2 linked regions of the Thermogemmata fonticola genome follow. The main gene of each other region encodes a partner of the protein of the gene in region 2 in a complex. Links are inferred from orthologs where the notes say so. Each region holds a gene or a part of one and is shown on either strand. Other genes may lie near its edges.

Region 1 (4,929 bases), on a different replicon or contig from region 2:
CGGCCCAGCAGCCAGCGGGTATAGGCCCACAGCGGTGCCTTGAGCTTCCAGAGATGGAGCGGATTGAGGAAGTTCGGCTTGCGAATGCCGGCGGCGGCCAGGATGCGCCCGATCGGCTCGAAGAACTGCCGCCCATGCTGCTTGACCAGGGACTTGAAGAAGGCCATGCCGAGCATTTCGCCTTCCCCTTCGTAGATGCAGGGGGCGAGGAAGTCGTGGACGTTGTCGCCGAAGAGATGGCCGTGGAGGAAGGCGCGCCCGCCGTGGGTCTTCATGTGCAGCTCGATGGCGGCCTCTTTCTGGGCCTCGCTGCCGAAGATTTTGGCGACGATGCATTCCATCTCGCCGCGGTAGCCGGCGTCGAGCAGGGCCGCTCCCCAGGCCGTGAGAGCATCGCAGGCGACGATCAGGCCGGCCAGGTGGCCGATGCGGCGGCGGACCAATTCGCGCGTGACAATCGGCTGTCCATAGGTGATGCGGAAGCGTGCCCAGGGGAGGATGTCGGCGAGCATCAGCCGCATGGTTCCCGCCGCGGTGGCGCACAGAGCGACCCGCCCGCGGTTGAGGCCGTGATAAGCGATCATCAGGCCGTCGCCGCCGGGGGCTTGCAGGCGGTGGCTCACAGGGACCCGCAGGCCGTCGAAAATGATGCCGTAATTGTGAGCGTGCTTGAGGGCGTAGAGGCCGTAGCGCTTCAGGCGGAATTGGGCGGTCTCCGTCGGGGGCAGGTCCACAATCAGCACAGCGGGTTTTTGGTCGATCAGGCAGACCAAGCCGATGGTCCGGCCTGGCAGCACGTTGGTGATGAACAGTTTTTCCCCGTGGATGACGTAATCATCTCCGTCCCGGACCGCCGTGGTGCGCAGAGCGGTCAGGTCCGAGCCGGCGTTCGGTTCGGTCAGGGCGAAGGCGGACAGTCGGCGTCCGGAGGCCAGTTCGGGCAGCCAGCGCTGCTTCTGCTCGTCGGTCCCGAAGGTTTGGATGGGATCGACGGCCCCGATGCAGCCGTGGACGGACGCCAAGCCGGCGACGGTCGGGTCCACCGTGGCCATGCGGGTCAGGAAAGGGGCGAAGTGGGCGAAGGGCAAGCCGAGACCGCCGTATTTCTTCTCCACCAGCAAGCCCCAATAGCCGGTCGCAGCCAGGTCCTCCAGCACCGCCGGGGCGATCTTCCCTTGCTCATCCCAGAGCGTTCCCGCCTGGCGGTGGCGTTGGACCACTTCCACGGCCTCCCGCATGGCCCGGGCGCTGGTTTCGTCCAGGGGCGGGGGACGCAGGTCCCATTGCTCCGCTTGGACCTGAGCGTCCCAGACGGCGCGGTGGATGGGGCTGGCCGCCGTCTGATACCGGCTGGCGAAAAGGCTTTCCACCTGTTCATCCGCGGCATCGACCGCCCCCAGGCGGCGGACCTCCTCCGCGCTCTTGCCGCTGAGGCGCAAAGCCTCCTCGGCAAACGACGGGCGGCTGCTCCCGGCCACTCCATCCGCGGAGGCCGGTTCGATTCCCGGTGGAAGCACGCCAGGACGGCTCTCAGTGCTCATCGCCGCTTCTCCAAAGACAGGTTAGCGGGAACAAAGACCCTGCCAGGCACGCCGGAGGACAAGACACCCTCATGGCCGGGCCTCCTGGGGATGAGAGGACTGAGCGGCGGGGGCCGCCCCGGCGGGGACGCGTTCGGAGGAGGCGGCGGGGTAGAAATCCCGCTCCTCGCTGGCCAGCATGCGGAGGAGGGCCGCAGGAGTAAAGCGGGGGCCAAAGCGGCGCTGGAGCACGTCCAATTCCCGCACGACGCGGGGGATGCCCAAAGCATCGGCGGTGTGCAGCGGGCCGCCTCGGAAGGGTGCAAAACCAGTCCCCAGCACCATCGCCAGATCAATGATCCAGGCTTCCTCGGCCACGCCGCTTTCCAGGCACCGGGCCGCCTCGTTGATCATCGGATAGATCAGCCGCTGCTGGAGTTCGCTCAGGCCGTTCTCCACCTCTTCATCGCTCACGCTGGCCACAGCTTCCCCGCCGCGGACTTGCCCCCAGGGACTGACCCCCTTCTTCTTCTCCCCGTCATAGCGGTAGAAGCCGCGCCCGCTCTTTTTGCCCAAGGCTCCGTCCGCGACCATCGCGGCGAAGTACTCTGGGGTGGGACTGGGTTCGGCGGCCAAGGCAGCGAAGGTCCGGCTCACATCCGCGGCGATGTCCACGCCGATTTGGTCCAGAAGTTCCAGCGGCCCCATCGGCATCCCGAAACGCACCGCGGCCCGATCGATTGCCTCCGCCGCTATCCCCTCCCGCAGCAAACGCACCGCCTCGTCCAGATACGGAAAGAGGATGCGATTGACCACAAAGCCGGGGCTATCGTTCACGACCACAGGCACCTTGCCGACTTTGCGAACCAGTTCCACCAGGGCGGCGATGGCCTCTTCGCTGGTGAACGGGGTGCGGACCACTTCGACCAGGGGCATCTTGTGGACCGGGTTGAAGAAGTGCAGGCCGGCCACGCGCGGGGGCTGATCCACCGCTTCCGCCAGGCGCGTGATCGACAGGGCCGAGGTGTTCGACACCAGCACCGCCTCCGCTCCCAACTGCTCCGCGAGTTGCCGGAACACTTCCCGCTTGACCTCTTCCTTCTCGACGACGGCTTCGATGGCCAGGTCGGCTCCCGCCGCGGGTCCCCACTCCGCTGTCGCTGTCAGGCGCTGCAAGGCGGCTTCCGCCTCCGCTGCGGGCAAGACCCCTTTGCTGACCGCCGCGCGCGTCAGCTCCTCGACACGCTGGCGGGCCGCCGCGGCCAGGTCGGGTTGAATCTCCTTGATGACTACAGACAGGCCGTTGACAGCGAGCAGTTGGGCGATGCCGCTGCCCATGACGCCGCCGCCAACCACCACGGCTTTCTGGAAGGCTCTCGGCCGTACGGCGGCACGCACCCAGGTCGAAGCTTTCCGGGCCTTCTCGCGTGCAAAGAACAGCTCGATGAGGCGCCGGGACTGCGGCGTAAAGACCACTCGGCGGAACTCTTCCCGTTCCGCAGCGTATCCCTGCTCCACGCCGCCGCGCATCCCCGCTTCGATGGCCCGCAGCGCTGCCAGGAGCGCCGGATAATGCTCCGCCTTGATCCCCAGCCGCTTGCGCGCTTGCACCAGCAGCCACCAGCGCCCCGCCCAGGTGCCATCTACCAGCCGGTCCGTCAGGCTCCGCCGCGGATAGGGCACCGGCAAGTCCCGCAAGCGATCTGCCAGGAACGACTCAATCCCGGCCTCCCAGCTCTCCGGCGGATACACCGCATCGACCAGACCCGCTTCCCACGCTTTGCGGGCATGGAGGGTCGAGCCTTCAAGGATCATCGTCACCGCCCGGCGCCAGCCGATCAGCCGCGGCAGCCGTTGTGTTCCGCCCCAACCCGGAATCAAGCCCAATTGCACCTCCGGCAAGCCCAAGCGGGTCGAAGGATCATCCCGTGCGATGCGGAAGCGGCAGGCCAAAGCGAACTCCAGGCCGCCCCCCAAGCACGGACCGTGGATCGCTGCGAGGGTCGGGCACGTCAGCCGTTCCAAGCGCGTGAACAAATCCTGCCCCGCCCGCAGCACCGCCTCGACTTCCTCCTCCGTCTGCAACCGCTGGATTTGCTTGACATCCGCCCCGGCCAGAAACCCCGACGCCTTCCCGCTGCGGAACACCACAGCCCGCGGCAGGCTCCTTTCCCACCGCTCCACCAGCGACCGCAGCTCGGCAAACAACCCCTCCGTGAAGATGTTCACCGGCGAACCGCTCACATCGAAAGTCACCACCTCCACCTCACGCTCATCCCGTTCCCATCGCAAATGCTCCCACGCTTCCTGAGCCACGATGGCCGCCATGATCGTTCCTCCCCGGTTGAAGGTGCCGCGTCCTGCTTGCGTTCCGTCACATCCCGCTTTTCCCCGGCTCTTCGACTCTCACCCCTAGCTTACCCCATTCTACTCTCCCGCAACACCCAAACTCCAGGAATTATCCTCCTCCAATTCCTACTACCATCAACTCCGACTGCCCTTCCTCTTCCTCCTGACCTCCCCCGGCAAGACACGTCCCTCCCCGGCTTGACAGACCGGCCGCCCGGTGCATCGCCGAAATGGACCGCCCGCAATCGATATGAGGGACAGAGGTATGTCACCGGCCTGCTTCCGCCCTCGCGGGAGAAGCTGCGGTTCCCGGTGGTCAACGACTGCCACCTGCTCCTGCTGGCCAGGGACTGCCAATGGTTCCTACTGGTCAACGAGTGCCACCTGCTCCTGCTGGCCAGGGACTGCTACTTACGGGGAAAGCCTCGGCGGAAGAGGACCAACCGTAGTCCTGGAGCGTCGGTCGGACTGCGGCGGGGGAAGGAGAAACCTCAGCGGCAGGTCGAGAGGCGGGGCGAGACGGAGAAACTCCAGAGAAGACGGAAGCGAACGCCGCGGACAGAGCGGGCGTATAAAACATATCCGTCCATCCGACGCATGGCACGGTGCGGGGAGACGGCCCGCAAGGTGTCGGAGAGCGGGCGGATTCCGGCTGTGCCGCTGAGACCAGCGGTAAGTGGCAGAGTTGAGGGCTGTCGAGCGGAACGGGAGCAACGCCATGGGCGCGTGGCTGAGCGATCCAAGCATCCTCCTGGCGGGTTTGTTTTTAGCGTTGGTGCAATTTTTGGCGGCGTTGCCGTGGCTGTATGTGGTGGACCCGCGGGGCTTCCGCCGAGCTTTGGTCACTCCCTCGGCGATGATGTCGGTGGGATTGGGCTTATTGGCAGCAGGTGTGGCCCTGGCCATCTACATGGGCTACAACACGGACTCGCGGACCCTCTCCTGGAACGGGCGGTACATCTACGGCGGCCTGTTGCATTTGCAACTCCTCATCGACCTGCTCATCGTGATTCCCTACGGCGTGGTGGCGCTCTGGCCCAAGGGTGGAGCGGTGGCCTAC
Region 2 (4,786 bases):
CCGGATGGCGCGCGTGCAGCGGCTGGGTTTGAGCGGGAGCCTGCCGGCCAACGCCATCGAGTGGGAAAACTTTTTGACCGAGGGGAGCGAAACGAGCGAACCGGAAGCGGTGGAAGGCGAGGACCTAGCCAACATTTTGCCCACAGGCGGAACGACAGGGCATCCGAAAGCTGTGATGCTCACGCACCGGAATCTTTTGAGTAACGCCTGGCAGTTGTATCACTGGACGGGGCGGCGCACTGGGGAGGATGTGATTCTGGCCTGCCTGCCCTTTTTCCACAGTTACGGTTTGATGTGTTGCGGCCTGAGCGCTGTGGCGATGAACGGCACCATCGTGCTGCACCATCGTTTTCGGGCCGATAAGGTCCTGCGGCTCATTGAGCAAGAGCGGCCGACGATCATTCCGGCGGTGCCGGCGATGCTGACGGCATTCAACAAGGAGTTGCGGCGGCGGAAGTACAACGTGGCGGGGGTGCGTTCGGTGATTTCGGGGGGTGCAGCCCTGCCGCAGGCGGTGGCGGAGGAGTTCGCCCGGCATACCGGTGCGACGGTGGTGGAAGGGTATGGCCTGTCGGAAGCCAGTCCGGTGACGCATGCTGGACCGCTGGATGGGAGCGCCCGGCCGGGGACGATCGGCCTGCCGCTGCCGGACACCGACGCCATCATCGTCGATGCGGAGACGGGGACGCGGCTGCTACCGCCGGGGGAAGTGGGGGAGTTGCTCATCCGCGGCCCGCAGGTGATGCGCGGCTACTGGAACAATCCGGAGGCGACGGCGGCGGCCCTGCGCGACGGCTGGCTGTACACCGGCGATCTGGCCACTCAGGATGCCGACGGCTTCTTCCGCATCGTCGACCGCAAGAAGGACTTGATCATCACCTCCGGGGTCAACGTCTATCCCGGCGATGTGGAAGCGGTGTTGCGGCGCTTCGAGCAGGTGGAGGATGTGGCCGTCTTTGGCGTGCCCGACCCGGATCGGGGCGAGCTGGTGGCCGCCGTGGTCGTTCCCCGTCCCGGGATCAGTTTCAACCGGCGGGCGTTCGATGCGTTTGCGCGGCAGCATCTGGAGGTGCACAAGCGGCCCCGCAAGGTGGAGGTGAGCCAGTTGCCGTTGCCGCGTAATGCCTTGGGCAAGGTGTTGCGCCGCTTGCTGCGGGAGAAGTTCAGCGGTGAGGATGGAGAAGAGATGGCGGAGAGTGCCCCCGCTTCGGCAGAAGCTGGCGCCTCAGCCCCGTCAGCCGGGACGGATCACACCCCCGCCAGGGCCTCAACTCCGTCAGACGCCGCGGCGAGCGCTCCGCCGTCCCCAAACCGTTGACCGCGGGAAGCAGGAGGGGGATCAGCTCCAACGATGGCTTCCGATTTGGACGGTGGCGTTCGATTCTTTCCTGGACAGATGAGGTGGCATCATGGCTGTAGCTCTTGAGCCCCTGGCGGTGCTAGCGGGAGCACGCACTCCTTTTGCCAAGGCTTTCACTGCCCTAGCCCAGGTTCCGGCGGACCAACTGGGGCGGATCGCCTTGCTGGGAGCATTGCAGAAGGCGGGGCTAACCCCGGCGGATGTCGGGGAAGTCGTCTTTGGCAACGTGGGAGGCCAGCCGGATGCTTCCAACCTGGGGCGAGTGATCGCCCTGCGCGCCGGGGTGCCTTACGACCGGGTGGCGCATACGGTCAACCGCAACTGTGCCTCCGGTATGGAAGCGATCATCGCGGCCTGGCATATCTTGTGCGAAGGGCGGGCCGAGTTGGTCGTGGCGGGCGGTACGGAGTCGATGAGCAACATTCCGTTTCTCTGGAGCCGCCGGGCTAAGGACTGGTTTGTGCAATGGGGGCGGGCGGGCTGGTGGGGTAAACTCCGCTTGCTGACTCGCTGGCGCCCCTCTTTCCTCCGCCCCATCCCGGCCCTGGAGCTGGGACTGACCGACCCGGTCTGCGGTTTGAACATGGGCCAGACGGCGGAAATCCTGGCCAAAGAGTTCGGCATCTCGCGGGAGGAACAGGACCGCTTCGCCTTGCTCAGCCACCAGCGGGCTACGGAGGCCTGGAAGCGCGGCTTTTTCCAGGATGAAGTGGTACCGGTGCCGGCGGAAGTGACAGGTGCTCAGGCGGTGGAGCGCGACCTCGGACCGCGCCCCCAGCAAACCCTGGAAGCTCTCGCCAAGCTGCCGCCGATCTTCGACCGCAGCGGGCAAGGGACGGTGACCGCCGGCAACAGTTGCCCAATCACCGATGGGGCGGCGGCCCTGGTGCTGATGACCGTCGCGCAGCAACGGCAGCGCTGGCCCGATCGCCCGGTCCTCGGTTACATCCGGGGTTACGCCTTGGCGGGGTGCGAGCCGCGCCGCATGGGCCTGGGACCGGTGTTCGCGATCCGCAAGCTCCTTCGCACCCACGGCCTGCGCTTGAGCGACTTCGACCTGATCGAAATCAACGAGGCCTTTGCGGCCCAGGTTCTCGCTTGCCGCCGCGCTATGGCTTCTCCGGACTTCGCTCGCCAGCACTGGCAGGAGGACCAGCCGCTCGGTGAGTTGGAGCTGGAAAAACTCAATGTCAACGGCGGGGCCATCGCCCTGGGGCATCCGGTGGGGACCTCCGGCGCCCGGCTAGTCCTAACTCTGCTACGGGCCTTGCGGGAACGGGGCCTGCGCCGCGGTCTGGCGGCTCTCTGTGTCGGCGGCGGACAGGGGGCGGCGATGTGGGTGGAAACCGAACAGCCGTAACGGCGACGGTACTTTCCCAAAGAGTCGGAGGAGTTTCCCAAAGAGCCGGAGCAGTTTTCCAGCAGGCGGGGCAATTTTCCAGGGCCAGAGACCGGGGCTTTACAGAAACGGGACAGGACGGTGTCCAGCACGCAGCAGGTAAGATAGGCCAGTTTAGGGAATGCGCCCGGTGGGAATCGAACCCACGACCAACGGCTTAAAAGGCCGCTGCTCTACCAGCTGAGCTACAGGCGCTCCGTACTCATAGGAATAGGAAACTTTCTCGTACCTTTCCAGTCACTGCGAGGGAAGTTCGGCCGCTTTGAGCCGGTTTCGTGTCATGCAATCTGCGCGGCCCCACGGCCCAAGTCCGGAGGCTTTCCTATTCCGCGGCTCCGCTTGGGGAACCACTCTGTGAACGCATTATAGGCACACCTTTGCGAGGGAAGGCAAAAGCGGGTGCAGGGAGAACCCCATAGCGGCGGGGCTTCGCCGAATCCACCGGCAGGATACCCGGTTACGGGAAGGGATTGTAGGATAGCGCTATTCTGCGGCCTGTTCACGATTGACAGCGTGAGCAGGACAGTCGCAGCGGCCCTGCGAGCGGTTGGAGAAAGGATTTTTCGCGTCGGGTCTTTTTCGTGTTCGGTCCTCACGAGAAGAGGGGGAGGCAGCGGTGATGAAGTCAGGAGGGAAGCAAGGGGTGCGGTGCAGCGGCTTAGGCGGGTGGGGCGTGTGGGCCATCGGGGGGATGCTATTTGGGGGCTTGGCGGCCGCGTGGGCGACGGATTGGCCCGGTTATCGGGGTCCGACCGCCGATGGCCGCGCTCCGCAGTCGTGCCAGCCGCCGACCACCTGGAGCGAGCAGGAAAATGTCCGCTGGAAGGTCCGCATCCACGGCAAAGGCTGGTCCTCCCCCGTCGTCTGGGGCAAGCAGATTTGGCTGACCACCGCGGATGAAGTCAAAGCGGACAAGGCCCCGCCGCCCAAAAAAGGAGACCCGCCCCCTAATCCCGTGGCACGCGTCAGCTTCTACGCCGTTTGCGTCGACCGCGAGACAGGCCGCGTCCTCTACGACCTCCGCTTGGGAACCGAAGAGAATCCCGCTTACTGCCATCCGTTCAACAGTTATGCCAGTTGTACGCCCTATGTGGAAGCCGGGCGGCTCTATGCCCACTTTGGCAGTCACGGGACCTGGTGTGTCGATACGAACAGCGGCCAGGTGCTCTGGGAACGGCGCGACTTGCCGTGCAATCATTTCCGCGGCCCGGCCTCCTCGCCTGTCGTCTATGGCGATCTACTCTACCTGATCTTCGACGGTTTCGACCAGCAGTATGTGACGGCCTTGGATAAGCGCACGGGCAAGACGGTGTGGAAGCGCAACCGCGAGATCAAATACAGCACGGACAACGGCGACTACAAAAAGGCGTATGCCACACCGGCTTTGTTTGTGGTCGAGGGCCGGCCGCAGTTGGTGTGCCCCTCGGCGGAATGTACGATCGCTTACGATCCTCAGAGCGGGGAGGAATTGTGGCGGATCAGCCACGGGGGGATGAATGGCGCCGCCCGGCCAGTGATGGGGCATGGCTTGCTCTATCTGACCAGCGGCCACAATGCCCGCTTGTTAGCTATCCGTCCGACGGGGCGCGGAGTGCTGGGAGAATCGGCGGTCGTTTGGCGTGCCGGCAAAGGCGTGCCCACTCGGCCTTCCTTGCTGCTCGATGGCGACCTGCTCTACATGGTCAGCGACCAGGGGATCGCCTCCTGCCTCGATGCCCGCACCGGCAAAGTGTATTACAGCGAACGCCTTGATGGGGAGTTCTCGGCTTCGCCCGTTTGGGCTAACGGCTTCATCTACTATTGCAGCCAAAATGGCAAGACCTTCGTCGTCAAAGCCGGGCGGGAATTCGTCCTGGAAGCGGAAAACCGCCTGGAGGACGGCTTCATGGCCAGCCCTGCCGTGAGCGAAGACAGCCTCATCCTGCGCACCCGCACCCATCTGTATCGCATCGCTCGTCCCTGAGCTTGTCTGCAACAATTTCGCTTGAGCCTCAAATCAAATGTAATCGGCTGCCTGCGAACGCTTT

The links. The genes of interacting proteins can lie anywhere in the genome.
Region 1: the proteins of H0921_RS15535 (region 2) and H0921_RS17005 are in contact, whole or in part, in a solved structure (PDB 8BNU), measured with the Escherichia coli proteins. The link is inferred for Thermogemmata fonticola from one-to-one orthologs.

Annotation. Positions count from the first base shown.
Region 1 is NZ_JACEFB010000021.1:4,423-9,351, forward strand. The notes cover bases 1,230-4,242. They hold H0921_RS17005 (3-hydroxyacyl-CoA dehydrogenase NAD-binding domain-containing protein), read right to left. Parts: upstream 3,849-4,242; coding sequence 1,611-3,848; downstream 1,230-1,610. Other genes in these bases: H0921_RS17000 (acyl-CoA dehydrogenase family protein), read right to left, coding at 1,230-1,541. Outside these bases: more of H0921_RS17000, read right to left, coding at 1-1,229; H0921_RS17010 (ABC transporter permease), read left to right, coding at 4,588-4,929. UniProt on the Escherichia coli protein: Catalyzes the formation of a hydroxyacyl-CoA by addition of water on enoyl-CoA. Also exhibits 3-hydroxyacyl-CoA epimerase and 3-hydroxyacyl-CoA dehydrogenase activities.
Region 2 is NZ_JACEFB010000015.1:98,567-103,352, forward strand. What follows is about bases 695-3,564. They hold H0921_RS15535 (thiolase family protein), read left to right. Parts: upstream 695-1,409; coding sequence 1,410-2,720; downstream 2,721-3,564. Other genes in these bases: H0921_RS15530 (long-chain-fatty-acid--CoA ligase), read left to right, coding at 695-1,318; H0921_RS15545 (PQQ-binding-like beta-propeller repeat protein), read left to right, coding at 3,379-3,564. In the rest of the region: more of H0921_RS15530, read left to right, coding at 1-694; more of H0921_RS15545, read left to right, coding at 3,565-4,722.